One region of the Sinorhizobium sp. CCBAU 05631 genome, then DNA from elsewhere that is predicted to be linked to it. Evidence: riboswitches for the same ligand, from Rfam matches in the RefSeq annotation. Region 1 holds a riboswitch; the other holds the start of a gene.
The links. Region 1 has a riboswitch for FMN ahead of ribB (3,4-dihydroxy-2-butanone-4-phosphate synthase). Riboswitches for the same ligand answer to the same signal wherever they lie in the genome.
Positions count from the first base shown of each region.

Region 1 (10,786 bases):
CCAGATGCGCATTGGGCTCTGCTCCACCCAGCCGGGCTGCGGATGTTCGATGCCGACCAGAGACGAGCCGCGAGACAGGATTTCGCCGGCCGTGGAGACAAGAACGGCCTTTGAATTCGTGGTGCCCTGGTCGATGGCGAGAATGGCGTTCGTCATGGCAACTCCGGCAGGCATGAATTGGGGGCGCGGCTATAGGGAGGGTTTGCCGCGCCCGGCACGGACTCTAGACGCGCAGTATCAAGCGCGGGGAGACTTCCGTGCAATCAAAGCGATGGCCGCCTCAGTGATGGCGACAGGCGACATGCCGAATTCGTCGAGCAGGAACTCGGCCGAGCCGGTCGGGGCGAAGATGCCCGGAACGCCAAGGATCTTCATCGGCACGGGAGCTTCTGCCACGACGACTTCGGCGATGGCCGAGCCGAGGCCGCCGAAGGTGGAATGCTCTTCCGCGGTCAGGATCGCCCCGGTTTGGCGGGCGGCGGCCACCACGGCCTCGACGTCGATCGGGCGGACCGTCGCCATGTTCAGTACGCGGGCCTCGATCCCTCGCTCGGCGAGGAGCTCGGCCGCCTTCAAGATGCGGTGGGTCAGCGTGCCGTTGGCAATCAGCGTTATGGCGTCGCCGTCACGCAGCAGGTTGGCCTTGCCGAGCTCGAACCTGTGTCCGGCCGGCAGCAGGTCCGGAACCCCGACGCGCGACAGGCGCAGGAACACCGGCCCCTGGTAATGGACCGCCCATTCCACCGCCGCGGCGGTCTCGATCGCATCGCAGGGGGCGATGACCGGCAGATTCGGCAGCACCCGCGTCCAGGCGAAGTCCTCGATCGAATGGTGCGTGGGCCCAAGCTCGCCATAGGCCATGCCGGAGGAAATGCCGATGAGCTTCACATTGGCGTTGGAATAGGCGATGTCGGCCTTGATTTGCTCCAGCGACCGGCCGGTCAGGAAGCAGGAGGCGCCGCAGACGAAGGGCAGCAGACCGCCATTGGCAAGACCGGCGCCCACGCCCACCATGTTCTGCTCGGCAATGCCGACATTGACCAGCCGTTCCGGCCATTTGGACTTGAACCCGTTGAGCTTCGACGAGCCGACGGAGTCGTTGCAGACCGCCACGAGCTTGGGGTTGTCCGCGCCGAGGCGCTCCAGCACCGCAACGAAGGCGTCACGGCAATCGTGCAGTTTGGGAGAGGTGATCACGTCTTTCATCACAGGGTCTCCGAAAGCTCGGCCAGGGCGACCCGATATTGCTCGGCATTCGGCACCTTATGGTGCCAGTCGACCTTGTCCTGCATGAAGGAAATGCCGTGGCCCTTGTTGGTATGGGCGACGATTGCGTGCGGCCGGTTGCCGCGGCGCTCCAGTGCCGGAACGATTTCGTCCATGGCGTTGCCGTTGATCTCGGTGACGTCCCAGCCGAAGGCTTCGAGCTTGGCGGGGAAGGGGGCGAGATTGTTGGTCTCCTTCAGCGTGGCGCCCTGCTGGAAGCGGTTGTGGTCGATGATCAGCGTCAGATTGTCGAGGCCGAACTGCGCCGCGGCGGCGATCGCCTCCCAGTTCGATCCCTCCTGCATCTCGCCATCGCCGGTCAGGACATAGGTGTGATACTCGGCGCCGGTCAGCTTGGCGGCCTTGGCCATGCCGACGGCGACCGGCAGGCCGTGGCCGAGCGGTCCGGTATTGGTCTCGACGCCCGGGACCTTGGTGCAGTTCGGGTGCCCGTTCAGCCGTGAATGCGACTTCAGGAAGGTGCCGATCTCTTCTTCGGGCAGGAAGCCGCGCTTGGCGAGCGTCACATAGAGGGCGAGCGCCACATGGCCTTTGGACAGCACGAAACGGTCGCGGCCCGGATGCTTCGGCTGGTCGGGCCAGACGCGCAGCACGCGGAAATAGAGCGCCGTCAGAATGTCGATAGCGGACATTTCCCCGCCGATATGGCCGGCGCCGGCTTCGAAAACCGCCTGCAGATCGCGAAGTCGGATCTGTCGAGCGATGCGGTCGAGATCGTTCGGCTGCATGTATTCCTCGCTCTGAATAAATATACAATCATATATATAATTGCACGCTACCCCCGCATGTCAAGAGCCAGACGCAGGAAAAGCTATGCAGAACGAGGTTGACAGGACGCAGACCGATAATGTACGAATTTGCACACAGCAATGAATAATTATGCCTAGTTACACGTGAGGAAGCCGGGTAGCGAGAGGAGGGCGCCATGCTTGCGACAGCGACGGAGCGGCAAGGGTTCGCGGGCGGGATGTTTGCGTCGATGCGAGGGGCCACAGGTCCGCTGATCGGCCTCATCGTCCTGTGCCTGTTTCTCACCTTCGCCAGCGACAAGTTCCTTTCGATCAGGAACTTCCTGAACGTGCTCGATCAGATCACGGTGCTCGGCATCATGGCCGTCGGCATGACGATGGTCATCCTGATCGGCGGCATCGACCTCGCCGTCGGTTCTGTCATGGCGCTGGCGATGATGGTGCTTGGCTATCTGAACGTCGTTGCCGGCGTGCCGATGTGGATCGCCATTCCGCTCGCCCTGCTGGTCGCCTCGCTGAACGGCCTGATCGCCGGGCTTCTCATAACGCGCTTCAACGTGCCGGCATTCATCGCGACGCTTGCCATGATGTCGATCGCCCGCGGCCTGGCCAACATGATCACCGACGGCCAGCAGATCATCGGTTTTCCGGCTTGGTTCAACATCATGGCCATCGTGCGCTTCGGCGGCTTCCTGACATTGACGGTCGCGGTCATGCTGGTGGTCTTCGTCGTCGGCCTCCTTTACCAGCGCTATCGCCATGGCGGGCGCGTCCTCTACGCCATCGGCGGCAACGCAGAGGTGGCGCGGCTTGCCGGCATCAACGTCCAGCGGGCGACCGTGCTTGTCTATGTGGTCTGCAGCTTCCTGGCGGGATTGTCGGGCATGGTGCTGGCGGCGCGGCTCGACTCGGTCCAGCCCTCGTCCGGTGTCTCCTACGAGCTCGACGCCATTGCGGCAGTCGTCATCGGCGGCACGTCGCTCTCCGGCGGAACGGGCGGCATCGGCGGCACCATAATCGGCGTGCTGATCATCGGAATCCTGCGCAACGGCCTCAACCTGCTGAGCGTATCGCCGTTCATGCAGCAGGTGATCATCGGCGGCGTCATCGTGCTGGCCGTCACCGCCGAGACTTATCGCAAGCGGAAATAGCCACTGTTCACCCCGCTTGCGGAAACGCCTGCGGGGAAGCGAAAACGGTCAGCAATGGTGCGGGCCGGCAAAAGGGAGGTGGAATCCTGTGAAGTCAGGAAATCCACAGAGCAACTCGGAGGAGAACCCCATGAAACTGTCCAACCTGCTGCTGGCGGCAACCACCGCTGCGGTCCTGATGTCCCCGCTCGGTGCATCGGCCGCGGAAGTCAAGAAGATCGGCCTCGCCGTGCCGAACCTTCAGGCGGACTTCTTCAACCAGATCAAGCTCGGCGTCGAAAAATACGCGAAGGAAAAGGGTATCGACGTCGTGGTGGTCGACGCGAAGAACGATACGGCCACCCAGGTCAACCAGGTCCAGGACCTTATGACGCAGGACATCAACGCGTTCATCTATATTCCGGCCGGTGCAGCCGCGGCCGCCGTGCCGACCCGCCTTGCCCGTGAAGCCGGCATTCCGGTGATCAACGTCGACCGTGTTCCGGATGGCGCGCCGGGCGATACCTTCATCGCCGGCGAAAGCGTCGAATCCGCCTATGCCGTCTGCAAGCACATCATCGAAAAGGCCGGCGGCTCGGGCAAGATGGCGATCATCCATGGCCAGAAGGGCACGACGCCGGAAGTCGATCGCTTCACGGGCTGCAAGCGCGCCATCGACGAGGCTCCGGGCGTGGAACTCGTCGCCCAGCAATGGAGCAACATGTGGTCCGCGGACGAAGGCTTCTCGATCGCCCAGAACATGCTGCAGGCAAACCCTGACCTCAAGATCATCTTCGGCCAGGCGGACGGTCTGGCGATGGGTGCGGCGAAAGCCGTGGACGTTGCCAACCTCTCTGACAAGGTGATCATCGGCGGCTATGACGGCGACGTTTCGGCGCTCGAATATCTCGCCAAGTGCAAGGGGCCGTTCGTCGCCACGGCGACGCAGAGCACCCAGAAGATGGGCGTCCTCGCGGTTGAATCGGCACTTGCCGTGGCCGCCGGCCAGAAGGTCGAAGAGCGCCAGACGCCGAATGCCGTGCTGACGACCTGCGAGAATGCTCCGGAGTTCGTGAAGAGCCATCCATAAATTGTCTCGATGCCCGAAAGGCAGCGCCATGACCACCCAGTCTCCCATCCTCTCGCTCCGTGGGATCCAGAAGTCCTTCGGACCGATCAGGGTCCTGCACGGTGTCGACCTCGACATCTATCCGGGTGAGGTCGTGGCGCTGCTTGGCGAAAACGGTGCCGGGAAATCGACCCTGTCGAACATCATTTCCGGCACCGTGCAGCCGTCCGCCGGGGAAATGACCTGGCTTGGGGCAGTCTATGCGCCCGCCAATCCCCGTGCCGCGATGGACGAGGGGGTCGGCATGATCCATCAGGAGCTGAAACTGCTCCCGAAGCTCTCGATCGCCGAGAATGTTTTCGTCGGCCGCTATCCGATGAAGGCGGGTCGCGTCGACCGCTGGGCGATGGAGGAACGGGCGCGCAGCGGCCTCAAGCGGCTGGGTCTCGACATTTCGCCCGACCGCCTCGTCGAAGGGCTCTCGACCGGCAAGCAGCAGCTCATCGAAATTGCCAAGGCGCTGACGCTCAATGCCCGCCTGCTGATCCTGGACGAGCCGACCGCGGCGCTCGGCGGCGAGGAAACCCAACGCCTCTTCCAGCAGATCGAACGGCTGAAGGCGGACGGGGTGGGCATCATCTACATCTCGCACCGTCTCGAGGAAATCCGCCAGATCGCCGACCGCGTCGTCGTCATGCGCGATGGCGCCAAGGTCAAGGAATTCGACAGCGGCGACGTGCCGATCCGCACCATCGTCGAGGCCATGGTCGGGCGCTCGCTCGAGCGCATGTTCCCGGCCCTGCCAGCGCCTCGGGAAGAGGTGACGCTTGAGGTCCGCGATCTCACCTCGCCGACGAATGCATTCCGCAATATCAGCTTTTCAGTCCGAAAGGGCGAGGTGTTCGGCATCGCCGGCCTGATGGGCGCCGGCCGAACCGAACTCGTGCGCGCCATCACCGGCGCCGATCCGATTTCGGGTGGCGAGATTCTCTTGAATGGCAAAGCCGTCACGCCCCGCTCGCCAATCGAGGCGATTCGCAGCGGGATGGTTCTCGTGCCGGAGGACCGCAAGCTCCAGGGCGTCGTGCTCGATCATTCGATCGCGGAGAACATCGGCTATGCCAATCTCGGCGCAATTGCCCGCAACGGCTGGGTTTCCTCCCGCCGTCTGCAACAGTTTACCGACGAGTGCATCAGGAAATTCGGCGTGAAGGGCCGCGGGCACCAGAACGCCGGCGAGCTTTCCGGCGGCAACCAGCAGAAGGTGGTGCTCGCCAAATGGCTGGCGCGCAAGCCGCAGGTCGTCGTGCTCGACGAACCGACGCGCGGCATCGATGTCGGCGCCCGCTCGTCGATCTACGACCTCATCATGGATCTCGCCCACCAGGGGGTCGCGGTCATCGTGGTCAGTTCCGATCTCGAAGAAGTGCTTGGCGTCTCCAACCGGATCATGGTCATGGCCCAGGGCAGACAGACCGGCATTCTTGACCGCGAGGACGCAAACGACGTGTCGGTCATGGAACTCGCGACGATTTGAACAAGGAAGAAATTCATGTCTGAAATCACGCTCAATGCGCCGAGATTGTTCGATCTCTCCGGCAACGTCGCCTTCGTCACGGGGGCGGGCAGCGGCATCGGGCAACGCATCGCCATGGGGCTGGCGCAGTGCGGCGCCGACGTTGCGCTGCTCGATCGCCGCACGGACGACGGACTGGCGAAGACCGCGGAATTCATCGCCGGCACGGGGCGCCGCAGCATCCGGATCGCCGCCGACGTGACCAATGGCGGGGCGCTCAACGAGGCGGTCGCCCGCACCGAAGCGGAACTCGGCCCGCTTGCCCTTGCCGTGAACGCGGCCGGCATCGCCAATGCCAATCCGGCCGAGGAGATGGAGGAAAGCCAATTCCAGACGATGATGGACATCAACCTGAAGGGCGTTTTCCTGTCCTGCCAGGCGGAAGCCCGCGCCATGCTGAAGAACGGCCGCGGCTCGATCGTCAACATCGCCTCGATGTCCGGCGTGATCGTCAACCGCGGCCTCAGCCAGTGCCACTACAATGCCTCGAAGGCCGGCGTCATTCATATGACGAAGTCGATGGCGATGGAATGGGTGGGCCGCGGCGTCCGCGTCAACACGATCAGTCCCGGCTACACGGCCACACCGATGAACACCCGGCCGGAAATGGTGCATCAGACCAAGCTGTTCGAGGAGCAGACCCCGATGCAGCGCATGGCGACGGTGGACGAGATGGTCGGGCCTGCCGTCTTCCTTCTTTCGAATGCGGCAAGCTTCGTGACCGGCGTCGACCTCCTGGTCGATGGCGGCTTCTGCTGCTGGTAAATATCACGGGGCCAGCCTGAGCTGGCCTCTTGCTTTTTGCCGGTGAAATTCCTTATCTACGCTTGTTCTCAGGGCGGGGTGAAAATCCCCACCGGCGGTATTCGGAGCGATCCGGGAGCCCGCGAGCGCTTCCGCCGATGCGGAAGGTCAGCAGACCCGGTGAGAGGCCGGGGCCGACGGTTACAGTCCGGATGGAAGAGGACAATGTCAGCAAACCGCTCGTTGTCGGGCGGCGCGGACTTGTTCGCCCAAGGGATGAATAGCGGCCGAAACGCCGCGGTTTGACGCCAATGCTGGCTACCCTTGAAAGGCAATGGAATGGCAATCTCGAAAATTGAAGACGCAATCGCGGCCCTGGCGCTGGGCGGCATGGTCGTGGTCGTCGACGACGAGGACCGGGAGAATGAAGGCGACATCATCGTCGCCTCGGACGCGGTGACGCCCGAAACGATCGCGTTCATGATGAAGCACGCCCGCGGGCTGATCTGCGTCGCGATGGAAGGAGAGCGTCTCGATGCCCTCGACATCCCGCTCATGGTCCCGCAGAACACCGAGCTCCACAAAACCGCATTCACGGTCTCCGTCGATTACCTACCCGCAACCACCACCGGCATTTCCGCAGCCGACCGGGCCGCGACCATCCAGGCGCTGATGGATCCCGGCGTGCGTCCGGCGGACTTCGCCCGGCCGGGGCATATCTTTCCGCTGCGGGCGCATCCGAACGGCGTACGCGGCCGGCCGGGGCACACCGAGGCGGCGGTTGAGCTGGCACGCCTCGCCGGCAAGTCCCCATCGGGCGTCATCTGCGAAGTTGCCAACGACGACGGAACGATGGCCCGGCTTCCGGAGCTCGTGGTGTTCGCAGAAACGCACCGGCTTCCGCTGATCACCATCAGAGATCTGATCGCATTCGTCGAGCAGCCGGCCGACGCGACACAGGCTGCCTAACTGCCGAGTGAGGCACGCCGCCACGCGCTGCCTCTCGTCGGGCTCACTCGGGCAAGCCCGCCAGCCGCAATCCATCGGCGAACCGCGCCAGGTCTTCCGGGCGGTGGATCGGCAGCCAGGCCTTAAGATTGGAGACGCGTAAGGACGGATCAAGCGCACGCAGGCGCTGCATTGCGTGGCCCGCCTCGTCAAGGCGCCCGGCAAGCGCATGGCTTGCCGCCAGCAAAGCGACCGCGACCAGCAGGCTGGGCAGGTTCCCCAATGCCTTTTCCGCCCAGGCCGAGGCGGGATCAAAGCGCCCGGCGAAGAAATTTGCCAGCGCCATCCCGACCTGCATGCGGAACATTTCCGGATCCAGCGGGCTCAGCCGAACGGCATGGGCGAGGTGCTCCATTGCGGCGTCTGTCTCACCGCGAAGCGCGCGGAGCGCACCGCCGAGGAACCAGGCGGTGGCGAGATTGGGGTTGAGCAGCACGGCCCTGTCGAGCAAGGCGATGCCGCCGTCGAGGTCGCCGGCGAGATGGGCGAACGCATGCCCGCCTCTCGTCAGGGCGACCGCGTCGTCCCGGCCGTGTTCCACTGCCAGCCGCGCCAACCGCACGCCTTCGGCGATCTCGCGGTCCCGCTCGGTCATCCAGCCGTTTAACTTGCGCCAGAAATGGCACCAGGCCGCCGCGGCATAGGCCGAGGCAAATTCGGGGTCGAGCTCGATCGCCCTGTAAAACAAGCGCAGCGCCGCCTCGATTGCTTCGCGGGTTCCGTTGTGCAGCTTCGCCATACCGCGAAGATAGTAGTCGTAGGCGTCCAGGCTCTCCGTCGGCTTGCGCTTGGCGCGCTCGATCTCGGCGCGTTCGAGCTGAGGTGAGATCGCGCCGACGACGGTTTCGGCCATCTGGTCTTGCAGCTCGAAGATGTCGTCGAGCGTGCCTTCGAAGCGCTCCGCCCAGAGATGCGTCCCGCTCGTGGCATCGATGAGCTGCCCGGTGATGCGCACCTTGTTTGCCGCCTTGCGCACGCTGCCCTCCAGCACGTAGCGCACGCCGAGCTCTTGGCCGACGTCCTTCACATCCACCGTCCGGCCCTTGTAGGCAAAACTCGAATTGCGGGCGATGACGAACAGCCATCGGATGCGCGACAGTGCGGCTATGATGTCCTCCACCACGCCGTCGGCGAAATAGTCCTGCTCCGGGTCGCCGCTGAGATTCTGGAAGGGCAGGACGGTGATCGAGGGCTTGTCCGGAAGGACGAGCTTGGAAGGAGGCTCCCGCGCTTCGCCGGCGGAGTGACCGACGATGCTTTGCCCGTCGGGCTCGCTCGGCTTCGCGGCCTCGCCGGTCTCGATCGCGCCTATGAAGCGGAAGCCCTTGCGGGCGACCGTCCGGACCAGGCGCTGCTCCTCGCCGTTGTCGCCGATCGCCTTGCGAACCGCGTTGATGTGGCTGGTGATCGTCGATTCCGAGACGATCCGGCCGCTCCATACCGCCTGCAACAAATCGTCCTTGCTGACGACGCGGTCGCGGTTCGTGACGAGATGCAGCAGCAGGTCGAAGACCTGCGGTCCGACGGTCACCACTTCCGAGCGCAGGGTCAGCTCTCGACGCTCGGGGTCGAGCACATAGTCTCCAAACACGAATTGCACGTCGGCATCCCTCGACCGAGCGGCTCGGCTTGCCAGCCGGAGCAGCGGCGACACTTCTGTCCATTGATAGCACGGCTCGCCGTAACGCGCGCGCACCTCGGCCGCAAGGATGATCGGCAGCCGCCTTGGACGAATAACCAAGCTTCCCTCAAGGTCAATTCAAGCCCGCGGCAAGGACTTCCGGCAAGCTTGCAGGCACTCTCCACCCGGGTCGACGGCAATGGTGCGGTCGGCAGAAACGGAGAGAGCCATGAAGATCGTCGTCATTGGAGGCACCGGCCTCATCGGATCGAAAGTCGTGAAGAACCTCAGGGAGCGCGGCCATGAGGCCCTCGCCGCTGCCCCGAACACCGGCGTCAACACCATCACCCGCGAGGGCCTGGCCGAAGCGCTGGACGGGGCGGAGATCGTCGTCGACGTCGCCAACGCGCCGGTTTGGGAAGACAAGGCAGTCCTCGAATTTTTCGAAACGTCGGGCCGCAACCTGTTGGCCGCGGAAGCTGCCGCCGGCGTCCGCCACCACGTGGCCCTCTCGATCGTCGGCAGCGAACGGCTTCCCGACAACGGCTACTTCCGGGCGAAGGTCGCGCAGGAAAACCTTATCAAGGCGTCCGGCATTCCCTATACCATCCTGCGCGCCACGCAGTTCTTCGAGTTCGTCGGCGGCATTGCCCAGGCGGGGACGGTCGGCGAGGAAATTCGCCTGTCGCCGGCGCTTTTCCAGCCCATGGCCTCCGACGACGTTGCGGCGGCGCTCACCGATGTCGCGCTCGCGCCGCCTGCAAACGGCACGGTCGAAGTCGCCGGTCCGGAGGCGATGCCGCTCGACGAGTTGGTCAGGCGCTTCCTCAAGGCAACCAAGGACACGCGCAAGGTCGTACCGGACGTTCACGCCCGCTACTTCGGCTCCGTCCTCGACGATCAATCGCTGACCCCAGGCAGCAATGCACGCATCGGTGCAATCCGGTTCGAGGATTGGCTCGCCCGGCAAGTCGCCCACTGAGTCTCCGGCGAGCCGCCAAGATGAACGCGGCCCCGCACATCTTTACGACAGCTACCCTCGAAGGAGAAATGCCATGCTTGCACGATTTCTCTCGGCTGCTGCCCTGGCAGCGCTTTCGATCACTGCAGCTTCCGCCGATGACAGGCCGGCGGGCAAGGTGACCGTCGTCTTCGACCACGCGCTTCCCAACGTCCCTGGCAAGAGCATGAAGGGAGTGCTCGTCGAGTACGGGCCGGGCGGCGGGTCGCCGGCCCACACTCATCCGAAGTCCGCCTTTATCTATGCGACGGTGCTCGAGGGCGCGATCCGCAGCAGCGTCAACGGTTCGCCGGAAAAGATCTACAGGGCCGGCGAGAACTTCTACGAGGAGCCGGGCTCCCATCATCAGGTGAGCGCGAATGCCAGCGACACGGAACCTGCCCGACTGCTGGCGGTGTTTGTCGTCGACACCGACGAAACGGAACTGACCACGCCCATCGGACAATAACCACGTCGTTCGAGTGCCCGCAGCCCTGGGAGGCAACCGCCGCAAGGGCTGCTTACCGGGCCATCGGCATTTCAACAGGAACTGAGAAAATGGATACGCTCGAGGACAAGATCGCCATCGTCACCGGCAGGAG
Region 1 is NZ_CP023064.1:218,029-228,814, forward strand. It holds gene SS05631_RS20520 (FGGY-family carbohydrate kinase) at 1-156, opposite strand, end outside; gene SS05631_RS20525 (transketolase family protein) at 238-1,206, opposite strand; gene SS05631_RS20530 (transketolase) at 1,206-2,015, opposite strand; gene SS05631_RS20535 (ABC transporter permease) at 2,213-3,187, shown strand; gene SS05631_RS20540 (substrate-binding domain-containing protein) at 3,318-4,256, shown strand; gene SS05631_RS20545 (sugar ABC transporter ATP-binding protein) at 4,285-5,772, shown strand; gene SS05631_RS20550 (SDR family oxidoreductase) at 5,788-6,576, shown strand; FMN riboswitch at 6,637-6,783, shown strand; gene ribB (3,4-dihydroxy-2-butanone-4-phosphate synthase) at 6,895-7,524, shown strand; gene SS05631_RS20560 (winged helix-turn-helix domain-containing tetratricopeptide repeat protein) at 7,568-9,163, opposite strand; gene SS05631_RS20565 (SDR family oxidoreductase) at 9,414-10,166, shown strand; gene SS05631_RS20570 (cupin domain-containing protein) at 10,240-10,653, shown strand; gene SS05631_RS20575 (HlyD family secretion protein) at 10,743-10,786, shown strand, end outside.

Region 2 (10,786 bases), on a different replicon from region 1:
TACGCGCTGACCGGCAGTTCGCTCAACATCGTGCCGATCCTGCTCTACGCGCAGATCCGCGGCGACGTGTTGCACAACCCCAATCTCGGCTATGCGCTGGCCCTCGGCATGATCGTCATCACCGGCATTTCCAACATTCTCTATATCTGGCTGCGCATGCGCGCCGAACGGTGGCAGAAATGAAAGCACAACGCCTCGGCGCCTGGATCGCCATCGCCATCGGAGCCAGCTATTTCATCATTCCGCTGCTCGGCACGCTGGAGTTCTCGCTGCGCATGCGACGCGGCGCCTATTCCTTCGACGCCTACCAGTCGGTTTTCTCCGACATCCAGTTTCGCGAGACCTTCGGCTATTCGATGCTGATGGCCGTACTGACGATCGTCTTCGGCATGCTGCTCGTCGTGCCGACGGCGTACTGGGTGCGGCTACGCCTGCCGCAGGTGCGGCCGATCGTCGAGTTCGTCACGCTGCTGCCGCTCGTCATTCCGGCTATCGTTATCGTCTTCGGCTATCTGAGGCTCTACAATTCCTCGTCGATCCTGCCGCTCACCGGTTCGACCTCCGGCACCAACGCGCTGTTGATGTTCTCCTACATGACCCTGTCGCTTCCCTACATGTACCGCGCCGTCGACACGGCGATGCGGGCGATCGACGTCAGGACTTTGACGGAGGCCGCCGAAAGCCTCGGCGCCAAATGGCCGACGATCCTTTTCCGCTGCATCTTCCCGAATGTGATGAGCGGCGTGCTTTCCGGCGCCTTCATCACCTTCGCCATCGTCATGGGCGAATTCACCATGGCGGCGCTGCTCAACCGCCCGGCTTTCGGTCCCTATCTGCAGCTCGTCGGCGCCAATAAGGCCTATGAGCCTTCGGCGCTCGCCGTCATCGCTTTCGCAATCACGTGGCTGAGCATGGGGCTGATCCAGCTCGTCTCCCGCTTCCAGAAATCCGCTTCGCCCAAGGCTTGATCACATGGCTTTCCTGACACTGACCAATATTCAGAAATCCTTCGGCCCGGTTCAGGTCGTTCATAATTTCAACATGGGCATCGAAAAGGGCGAGTTCGTCTCCTTCCTCGGCCCGTCCGGCTGCGGCAAGACCACGATCCTGCGCATGATCGCCGGTTTCGAGACGCCGTCCGGCGGCTCGATCGTCATCAACGGCCAGGACCAGGGCGCTCTGAAGCCGAACCAGCGCAATATCGGCATGGTCTTCCAGGCCTATGCGCTGTTTCCCAACATGAACGTCCATGACAATGTCGCCTTCGGCCTGAAGGTCGCCGGCGCCACCAAAACGGACATCGATATCCGGGTGAAGCAGATGCTCGGGCTCATCAAGCTCGAGCACCTGGCGGACCGCTTCCCCTATCAACTGTCCGGCGGCCAGCAGCAGCGTGTGGCGCTCGCCCGCGCGCTTGCCGTGAAGCCGCAAGTGCTGCTGCTCGACGAGCCGCTCTCGGCGCTCGATGCGAAGATTCGCATCTCGCTGCGCGAAGAGATCCGGCAGATCCAGCAGCAGCTCGGCATCACCACGGTGTTCGTCACCCACGACCAGGAGGAGGCGCTGTCGATCTCCGACCGGATCGTGGTGATGAATGCCGGCCGCGCCGACCAGATCGGCACCCCGTTCGAGATCTACAACACGCCGGCGACCCGCTTCGTCGCTTCCTTCGTCGGAACGCTCAATATCATCGAGGGCAAGGTCGCCGATCCCGCCACCGGTGCGGTCACCATCGGCGGGCAGCGGATTGCCCTGAAAGAGCCGATTGCCGGCCTCAAGGGCGGGGACAGCATTTCGCTGGCGCTTCGGCCGGAGGCGGGTTCGATCGCCGAGGGCTCCAAAGGCGATACCGCGCTGCCCGGCGAAGTCGTCTCGACGAGCTTCCTCGGCTCGGTCATCCGCACCAAGCTGCGGGTTGGCGATGATGTCATCTCGTTCGACATGTTCAACGATCCGGGCATTACACCGCCTGTTGCCGGCGAGAATGTCAGCCTGCGCTTCGCCGCCAAGGACCTGTTGGTCATCCGCGAGTAGTGATGGCCGGAACGATTTCGTTCCGGCCTCGATCTTTCCCGGAAAAATCTGTCGTGATTTCTCGCATTTTTGTCGGAGCCTGCGTTTGACGGGCGCTGCTCTCCGTATATAGTCGCACGCGTTCTCAGGGCGGGGTGAAATTCCCCACCGGCGGTAGCGATCGGCGGACCAGCGGTCTGATGATCGAAGCCCGCGAGCGCTTCAGGCAATGCAGCTCCGCGCGTCCATGGACGCGCAAAGGTCGCTGTAGCACTTTGAGTTGCTGCATGATTCTGTCCTTAAATCGATCTCGATTTAAGGAACTGTGCAGTGTCTGAAGGTCAGCAGATCCGGTCAGATTCCGGAGCCGACGGTCACAGTCCGGATGGAAGAGAGCAAGCAGTGCGAACCCTTCGCGGGGTTGTCGTGCATGCATGTTCGCCCGACGGGATCATTGGAACAAACGCCAACCCTGAAAGGCTTGAGACCATGACCATTCTTTCCCACCCCTCCACCAAGATCGCGATCGTCCGTGCCCGCTGGCACGCCGACATCGTCGACCAGTGCGTCGACGCCTTCGTCGCCCAGTGGTCGAAGCTCGGCGGCAACGCGGCCGACGTCGAGATCTTCGACGTGCCGGGAGCGCTGGAAATTCCGCTGCATACGCAGAAGCTCGCCAAGACCGGACGCTATTCGGCAATCCTCGGCACCGCCTTCGTCGTCAACGGCGGCATCTATCGCCACGACTTCGTCGCCGGAATCGTGCTGGACGGCATGATGCGCGTCCAGCTCGACACGGACGTGCCGGTGCTCTCCGCAGTGTTGACGCCGCACAACTTCCAGGAAAGCGAGCCGCTGATCGCCTTCTTCCGCGACCATTTCGTCGTCAAGGGCGAAGAAGCTGCGAATGCCTGCGCACAAATTCTCGACGCGCGCGCCAAGTTGGCGCTGGTCAACGCCTGACGGACTGCAAATCGACGCAAAGGAGAGGGCGCAGCCGGCTGGCGCGCCCTTTTTTGCCTCGCCAATAATGCGGCTACCGACAGGTGTCAGTGGCCGAGATTCTTGATGTAGAGCGACAGCAGCTGCGTTTGCGAGGAAATTCCGAGCTTGCGATAAACGTTGCGCCGATGGACTTTGACGGTCCCGGTCGAGATGCCGAGCCTTAATCCGATCGACTCCGATGAATGCCCCTGCAGGACCAGTTCGATGATTGCCGCTTCTCGATCGGTGAGGTTGAGATGTTGCCAGACCCCGTCCGCGGGCGGATGCAAAGCCTTGCGGCGGCTGCGGCCGGTTTTCGCGAGCGCCGCGTCGAATCGGTGGTCGAGGTCGGCCCAATGATGGCGAGCGAGTGCGGCCACCAAGGGCTCGGCCCTCTTGAGCAGGGCAAACTCGGCGGCGCCGAAAGGGCCGGTCGCCTCCCGCCGCATCAGCGATAGCACGACGGTGACCTGTTCGCTGATCGGAACGAAGAAACCCACCTCCTCCGCAAGCCCGGTCTGCACATAATAGGTGCGGTAATATTCGCTGGAGAAAAAGCGATCGGGCGCCAGCTCCCGCATCCGCCACACGCCAGGTCGGGGCGCACAGGCGGCATGATAGAAGGGATCGAGCAGGTATGGACCCGCCTGGTAGAGGCTCACGAAGAGCACATGGTCCTTGGCATCGAAAGTACTGTAGAGATCAAGCGGACGCTCCTTGCCACGATAGGCGAAGACGACGACATAGTCGAAGGCTATCAGGCTCGACATCAGCCGGCGGAACGCAGTGCCGACGGCCTCGTCGCCCATCGCCGAACCATTCATCAACGGCGCCAGGGCCTGGAAAAGCTTCTCGAAGTCGACGCCCAAACCGCCCTCCCCAGTCCCCTGCGCTGCCACTTGGACGGCTTAACCAGGGTATACTCCTTTCACAAGCAAATTCCGGCGGGAATACCTCTCTCGGGGTATATACCGACGCGGCTTCCGGTGACTAGGCTGTCAGCAATGACGGTGGGAACAGGAGGCGCAAGGACCGCGTCCGATTCCTATAATAGCGCCGCAGGGAACAGACGTGACATCCGATTCAAACGACATCGAATTCCGTTCGGTCGCCAAACGCTATGGCAGCGTGACGGCGGTGTCGGATATCAGCCTCGGGGTGCCCAAGGGGGCTTTCGTCGCGCTGCTCGGCCCGTCCGGCTGCGGCAAGACCACCTGCCTGCGAATGATCGGCGGCTTCGAACAGCCAAGCGCGGGGATGGTCTATATCGGTGGCCAGCCTATGAACGGCGTGCCGGCCTATCGGCGCCCGGTCAATATGGTCTTCCAGCAATACGCGCTGTTCCCCCATCTTGATGTCGAGCAGAACGTCGCCTACGGGCTGAAGCAAATTCGCCCGCGCATTGCGGCGGCCGAAATCAGCCGCCGCGCCCGAGAGGCGCTGGAGATGGTCCGTCTTGCCGGCTTCGGCAAGCGCCGCATTCACGAGATGTCGGGCGGACAGCAACAGCGCGTGGCGCTTGCCCGCGCCATCGTCAACAAGCCGAAGGTGTTGCTCCTCGATGAGCCTCTTGCCGCGCTCGACAAGAAGCTGCGCACAGCGATGCAGATCGAACTCCAGAGCCTCCAGCGCGAGCTCGGCATCACCTTCATGCTCGTCACGCACGACCAGGAAGAAGCGCTGTCGATGAGCGATCTCGTCTGCGTTATGAATGCCGGGCGAGTGGTCCAGATCGGACCGCCGCAGGAAATCTACGATCGCCCGGCGAATCTTTTTGTCGCCGATTTCGTCGGCAAGACCAATCGCATCGAAGCGACGGTCGAGCCCGGCGCGAATGCGGTGCGGCTGGCAAATGGCGTCGGTTTGGCAAAGCCCGCGCGTGCCAATGGAACCGCGGGTGCGGCCATGGTGGCGCTCCGTCCGGAATCGATAAGCCTTGTGCGTGACGATACCGCCACGCTGCATGGCACGGTGACCCACCGCATCTTCCTCGGCTCATCGGTCGAATACTCCGTCGAGGTTGACGGGCTTGGCGATTTTCTGGTGACCGCCGACCGCCGCAGCCTGGATGAGTCCGACCTCGCAGAACCTGGAGAAAGGATCGGACTCCGCTTCGATCCGAACGCAATGCATGTCTTTCCGGCCTGAACGGGCCGACGCTCTGCCATCAAATGCATGCCAACGACAAGGGAACAGCATCATGACCAAGTGGTACAGAGAGAATGCCCCGATCACCGCGGAAAAGCTTGCGGACGAGCTGATGCGCCTGAAACGCGGTTCGGTGACCCGCCGCCATTTTCTCGGCGTCACCGGCCTCGGGCTTGCCACTGCCGTCCTGGCGCGCGCGCCCGGCCTCTTCAACGCGGCGGCTTTTGCCGAAGACCTCGGCACGCAGATGTCGCTCGCGACCTGGCCGAACTATCATGATCCCGCCACCTTCGAAGCCTTCAGGGCCGCGACTGGCGTCGCCGTAGAAGTCAACGTTTTCGGCTCGAACGAGGAAATGCTTGCGAAGCTGCAGGCAGGCGGCACCGGTTGGGACCTCTTCGTCCCGACCAATTACACGATTTCGACCTATGCAAAGCTCGGCCTCATCGATGAGCTCGACCTGTCGAAGCTCCCGAACTACGACGCCTCGACGGAAAACGCCCGCTTCACCAATGAAGGCGTCATCGACGGCAAGACCTATGCGGTGCCGAAGAACTGGGGCACGACCGGCATTGCCGTGAACAGCGACAAGATCAAAAAGCCGGTTACGAGCTGGAAGGAGTTCTTCGAGGTGGCGATGGCCGAGGCCGACGGTCGCGCCATGGTGCATGACTACCAGCTCACCACCATCGGCAACGCACTCGTCTCGCTTGGATTTTCCTTTAACTCAATCAAGCCGGAGGAACTCGCCAAGGCCGAGGAGCTGCTGATCAAGGTCAAGCCGCATCTCTACGCGATCAACAGCGACTACCAGCCGGCGATGCGGGCGACGGACGCCTGGATGACAATGTGCTGGACCAATGACGGCGCCCAGCTCAACCGCGACATGCCGGAAATCCAATTCGTGCTCGGCAAGGATGGCGGCGAAATCTGGTCGGATTTCTACGCGATCCCGAAGAGTGCGGCCAATAAGCCCGCCGGCTATGCGCTGCTCAACTATCTGATGATGCCCGAAAACGCCGTCAAGGAGCACATCGCCAACGGCGCGCCGACGACCGACAGCCGCGTCTTGAAGTTGCTGCCACCGGAGGTGACGTCGAACAAGATCGTCTATCCGGACGAGGCGGCGCTGACGCCGCTCGAATTCGGCGCCGCGGTGACGCTGACAGATCCCGGTCGCGCCGAACTGATGGCCCGCTTCAAGTCGGCGTGAGGTCGAAAGTTCGCCCCTCACCCTAGCCTTCCCCGCCAGCGGGAGAGGGGACGGGCGCCGCGGGTTCCCTCTCCCCGTTCGAAGGGGAGAAGGTGGCCGGCGGGCTGGATGAGGGCCCAGTTCAATACACGTTTCAACGGACTGACCATGCGTGCGGCAAAGAACACGAAGAGGAACCTGGTGACGGCGGCGCTGGTAGCGCCGGCGGCGGCGTGGCTTTGTGTCTTTCTCGTTCTCCCCTTCATCGCCATGCTCGTCTTCGCTTTCGGCGAGCGGGCGCCGGAAGGCGGCTATCAGGCGGCTTTCACCTTCGCCCAGTTCGCAAACCTGCCGACGCGCGCCGCAGCCTTCTGGAACACGCTGATGCTTGCGCCAGCCGGCGCTCTGCTCTGCCTTCTGGTGGCCTATCCTGTCGCCTACTACCTCGCCGTCAGGGCAAACCCGCGCTATCGCCTGATCCTCGTATCGCTGGTCGTCGTGCCGTTCTGGACGAGCCTTCTGGTGCGCACCTATGCCTGGATGTACATCCTCGGCTCGCGCGGCATTCCCAATCTGCTCGCGATGATCGGCATCGAGGACGTGCGCATGCTCAACACGCCCGGCGCCGTGCTGCTCGGTATCGTCTACGGCTACCTGCCGCTGATGATAATGCCGATCTATGTGAGCCTCGAGAAACTCGACCGGCGGCTTCTTGAGGCTTCCGCCGATCTTGGCGCCAAGCCGGTTTCCAGCTTCCTCGGCGTCACCCTGCCGCTATCGCTCCCGGGCGTCATGACCGGCATCGCGCTGGTGACGATCCTGCTCCTCGGCGAATATCTGATCCCCCAGCTTCTCGGCGGCGGCAAGGTCTTCTTCATCGGCAACGCGCTGGTCGATCTCTTCCTGCAATCACGCAACTGGCCCTTCGGCTCGGCGATCGCCGTCACGCTGGTTGCCGTCGTCGTCGTCGTGCTCATGGTGGCGATGCGCATCGCCTGGAAGGTCGCCGGAACAAGACAGGTGGATCTCGTCTGATGCGTGCCCTCGTCTCCTCCGTCTATCTCTTCCTCTATGCGCCGATCGCGCTCGTCGTTCTGTTCTCCTTCAATGCGGGGCGCAATGCGAGCGAGTTCACCGGCTTCTCCGCTGCCTGGTACGGCAAGGCTCTCAGCAACACCTTCCTGGTTTCAGCACTGCAGAACAGCCTGATGATCGCCTTCACGAGCGCTGCGCTTGCGGCGGTCTTCGGGACCATGGCGGCGCTTGGCATGGAGCGCCTCGGGCCGCGCATGCGAGCCTTCTTCGATGCCCTCTTCGCCGCTGCCATCGTCGTTCCGGGTGTCGTCATCGGAATCGCCACGCTCGTGGCGCTGGTCGCCGTCTTCTCCTTCGTTAATCCAGCGCTCGCGACGATCTGGCCGGGCGATCACCCGCCACAACTCGGTCTTGGCTACGGCTCTATCATCGCCGCCCATGGGCTGTTCTCGATGGCACTCGTCGCCATGATCGTGAAGGCGCGGATCGCCAGTCTCGGCCGTGACATCGTCGAGGCGTCCAGCGATCTCTACGCGACGCCGCTCACCACCTTCCGACTGATTGTGCTGCCGCAGATCCTTCCCTCGATTCTTGCCGGCTTCCTGCTCGCCTTCACCTTCTCCTTCGACGATTTCATCATCGCCTTCTTCGTCGCAGGCTCGAAGACCACCTTGCCTATCTATGTCTTCGCCTCGATCCGTCGCGGCGTGACGCCGGAGATCAATGCGATCGCAACCTTGGTTCTCGTCGCGTCGCTTCTCCTGATCCTGACTGCGCGCGTGCTGATGCGCGAGACGAAAAGCAAATCCGGGGAGTGAAACCATGATCCTGAAAGACCGGATCGCGATCGTGACCGGCGGCGGCTCCGGAATCGGTCAGGCGGGTGCCGCCATCATGGCGCGCGAAGGCGCCCATGTGGTGGTCGTCGACCGTAGCGCGAAGGCTTCGGAAGAGACCGTGACATCGATCGCCGCCAAGGGCGGCAGCGCCGAACCTCTAGCGATCGACGTCACCGACGACGGAGCGCTGTCGAACGGCATTGCCGACGTCCTTCGACGGCATGGCCGCATCGATATTCTGCACAACCATGCCGGCGCCCAGGTGGCCGGCGACCTGGAACAAGTCGAGGTGGCGGGTTTCGATCGCTCGTGGAACCTGAACGTTCGCGCGCACTTCATCGCGGCTCGCCTCGTCGTGCCGTCGATGAGGGCGGCGGGGCGCGGCGTGATCGTCAACACCTCGTCCTCTTCCGGCGTCCTCTACGACCGTGAGATGATCGCCTACACCACGACAAAGCACGCCGTCATCGCCATGACGCGGCAGATGGCCGGCGACTACGCGAAACATGGGGTGCGAATAAACGCACTCTGCCCCGGCTGGGTCGACACGCCGTTCAACGAACCTTTCATCAAGCAGATGGGCGGTCGGAAGGCAATCGAGGCCTATATCCGCGAGAAGGTGCCGCTCGGACGGTGGGCAAGCGTCGACGAGATCGCCGAAGCGATCCTCTTCCTTGTCTCCGACCGTTCCTCTTATATGACCGGCCAGGTCCTTGTGGTCGACGGCGGCGAGACAGTCGTCTGAGCTACTGGCATCCTGCTCCGGTAGCAGATGAGAAGAAACTGCGCGAGCTTTCACTTCGGTGGCAGCGAGAGCACGTAGCCGAGCGCCGCATCGAGCAGGCGCTTGCGCAGCGCGTCGTCGCCATAGGCCGCGGCGCCGGCACGCACCCATCCATGCATCCCCCGCTCGCCCATCACCATCTGGGCGACGCCGGGCAGCGCCAGCGCCCAGTCATCACTGCCCTTGCCGAGCCGCACCAGCATCCCGTCATCGCGTGCGCCGCAGACGAGATTGCCGTTCACGAGAAAAGCCAGGCCGCCGAACATCGGTTTCTCGGAAAGCCCCGGCCGGTCGCCGAGTTCTTGCCTTACCAATTCCTCCAGTCCCGTGTCGCGCATGGGTCGTCTTCCTCCTTCTTGTGCCGCAGGGCGGCGCGTGCCTGAATCACCTTCCCACGAGCCGGCGATAGATCGCTGATTCGATTCATCAAAACGCCCTTGCTGAATCGCCCTTTGAAGTGATTCAATCAACTCTTGAGCTTCAGCCGCCGGCGTGTCTCGCTCGGGCTCTCGCGATAGTGTGCGCGATAGCTTCGCGAAAACGACGACGACGAGTTGAAGCCAGAAATTGCCGCGATGTCGGCGAACTCCATCCGCGTCTCGATCACCTTGCGGCGCGCCGCATTGAGCCGCAGCGCCAGATAGTGTTCGTGCGGCGCCACGCCCATGGTGTCCTTGAAGAGGTCCTGCAGGTGGCGGGCGCTGACGCCGACCCGGCGCGCGAGCCGTGCAAGCGTCAACGGCGCCTCGACCGTCTCCTCCATCAGCTTGACCGCCGCACCGACCCGCGCGTCAAGGATGCGCATATTGCCGATTGCCGGCACCTGTAAGAGGTCGCCGCGCGTGCGCTCCTGCTCGTAGATGAAGAGACGCGAGACTTCGAGCGCCAGCGAATAGCCGTGCGCGCGGCGGATCAATTCCAACATCAGGTCGAGCGTGGGCAGCGAGCCGCCGGTGGTGATGCGCTTGCCATCGATGACGAAGCGCTCGCGAACCATCGTCACCTGCGGATAGGCGCTGGCGAAATCCTCGAAGTCTTCCCAGTGGGTCGTGGCGGAAAAATCGTCGAGCAGGCTCGTCTCCGCCAGAAGCCAGGACCCGGATTCGATGCCGGCCATCGCCTCCCGGTGCCGGGCCGTCTGCGACAGCAGCATCTTGAGCTGTGAGGTAGCGCTGCGCCGCCAGTTGTAGCTCGACAGCACGAAGAGCGGCGCCGTTTCGCGTTGCGGCCGGAAGGGGCCGGACACCGGAATCGGGATGCCGCTTTTCGTCTCGATCGCCTCGCCGTCCGGGCTGAACATTGTCCAGCTGTAGAGCGTTCGCCCGGCGATGCGGTTGGCGGCGCGCAGCGGCTCGATAACCGAGGCGACCAGAATGAGATTGGTCTCCGGCAGGATCAGCAAATCGATATGCTGCGCCTGCGAAACACTGCCGTCCATCGCGAAACTTCCCGCGGCTGTCTCCGAAAATGTATAGGATCGTTCCACTTTTGGAAAGCAGCCTCGCCGTTTCTGGCTCGTAATGGGTCCAACAAAAAGGGAGACAGCCATGCCGCTCAGCATGAACCGCGAGGTTTTCATCACCTGCGCCGTCACCGGCTCCGGAGACACCGTTTCGAAATCCAGCCATGTTCCGATCACGCCGAAACAGATCGCCGAAGCGGCAGTCGAAGCGGCCAAGGCGGGTGCCGCGATCGTCCATTGCCATGTCCGCGCCCCGGAGACCGGCGCGCCGGCCCGCCGCCTCGACCTCTACAGGGAAGTGACCGACCGCATTCGCTCCGCCGATATCG
Region 2 is NZ_CP023063.1:2,188,634-2,199,419, forward strand. It holds gene SS05631_RS10770 (ABC transporter permease subunit) at 1-183, shown strand, start outside; gene SS05631_RS10775 (ABC transporter permease) at 180-968, shown strand; gene SS05631_RS10780 (ABC transporter ATP-binding protein) at 973-2,034, shown strand; FMN riboswitch at 2,151-2,414, shown strand; gene SS05631_RS10785 (6,7-dimethyl-8-ribityllumazine synthase) at 2,503-2,976, shown strand; gene SS05631_RS10790 (LuxR C-terminal-related transcriptional regulator) at 3,063-3,866, opposite strand; gene SS05631_RS10795 (ABC transporter ATP-binding protein) at 4,069-5,145, shown strand; gene SS05631_RS10800 (spermidine/putrescine ABC transporter substrate-binding protein) at 5,198-6,358, shown strand; gene SS05631_RS10805 (ABC transporter permease) at 6,506-7,372, shown strand; gene SS05631_RS10810 (ABC transporter permease) at 7,372-8,190, shown strand; gene SS05631_RS10815 (SDR family oxidoreductase) at 8,195-8,956, shown strand; gene SS05631_RS10820 (TfoX/Sxy family protein) at 9,007-9,333, opposite strand; gene SS05631_RS10825 (GlxA family transcriptional regulator) at 9,462-10,433, opposite strand; gene SS05631_RS10830 (3-keto-5-aminohexanoate cleavage protein) at 10,543-10,786, shown strand, end outside.
Region 2: another riboswitch for FMN. It lies ahead of SS05631_RS10785 (6,7-dimethyl-8-ribityllumazine synthase); the one in region 1 lies ahead of ribB (3,4-dihydroxy-2-butanone-4-phosphate synthase).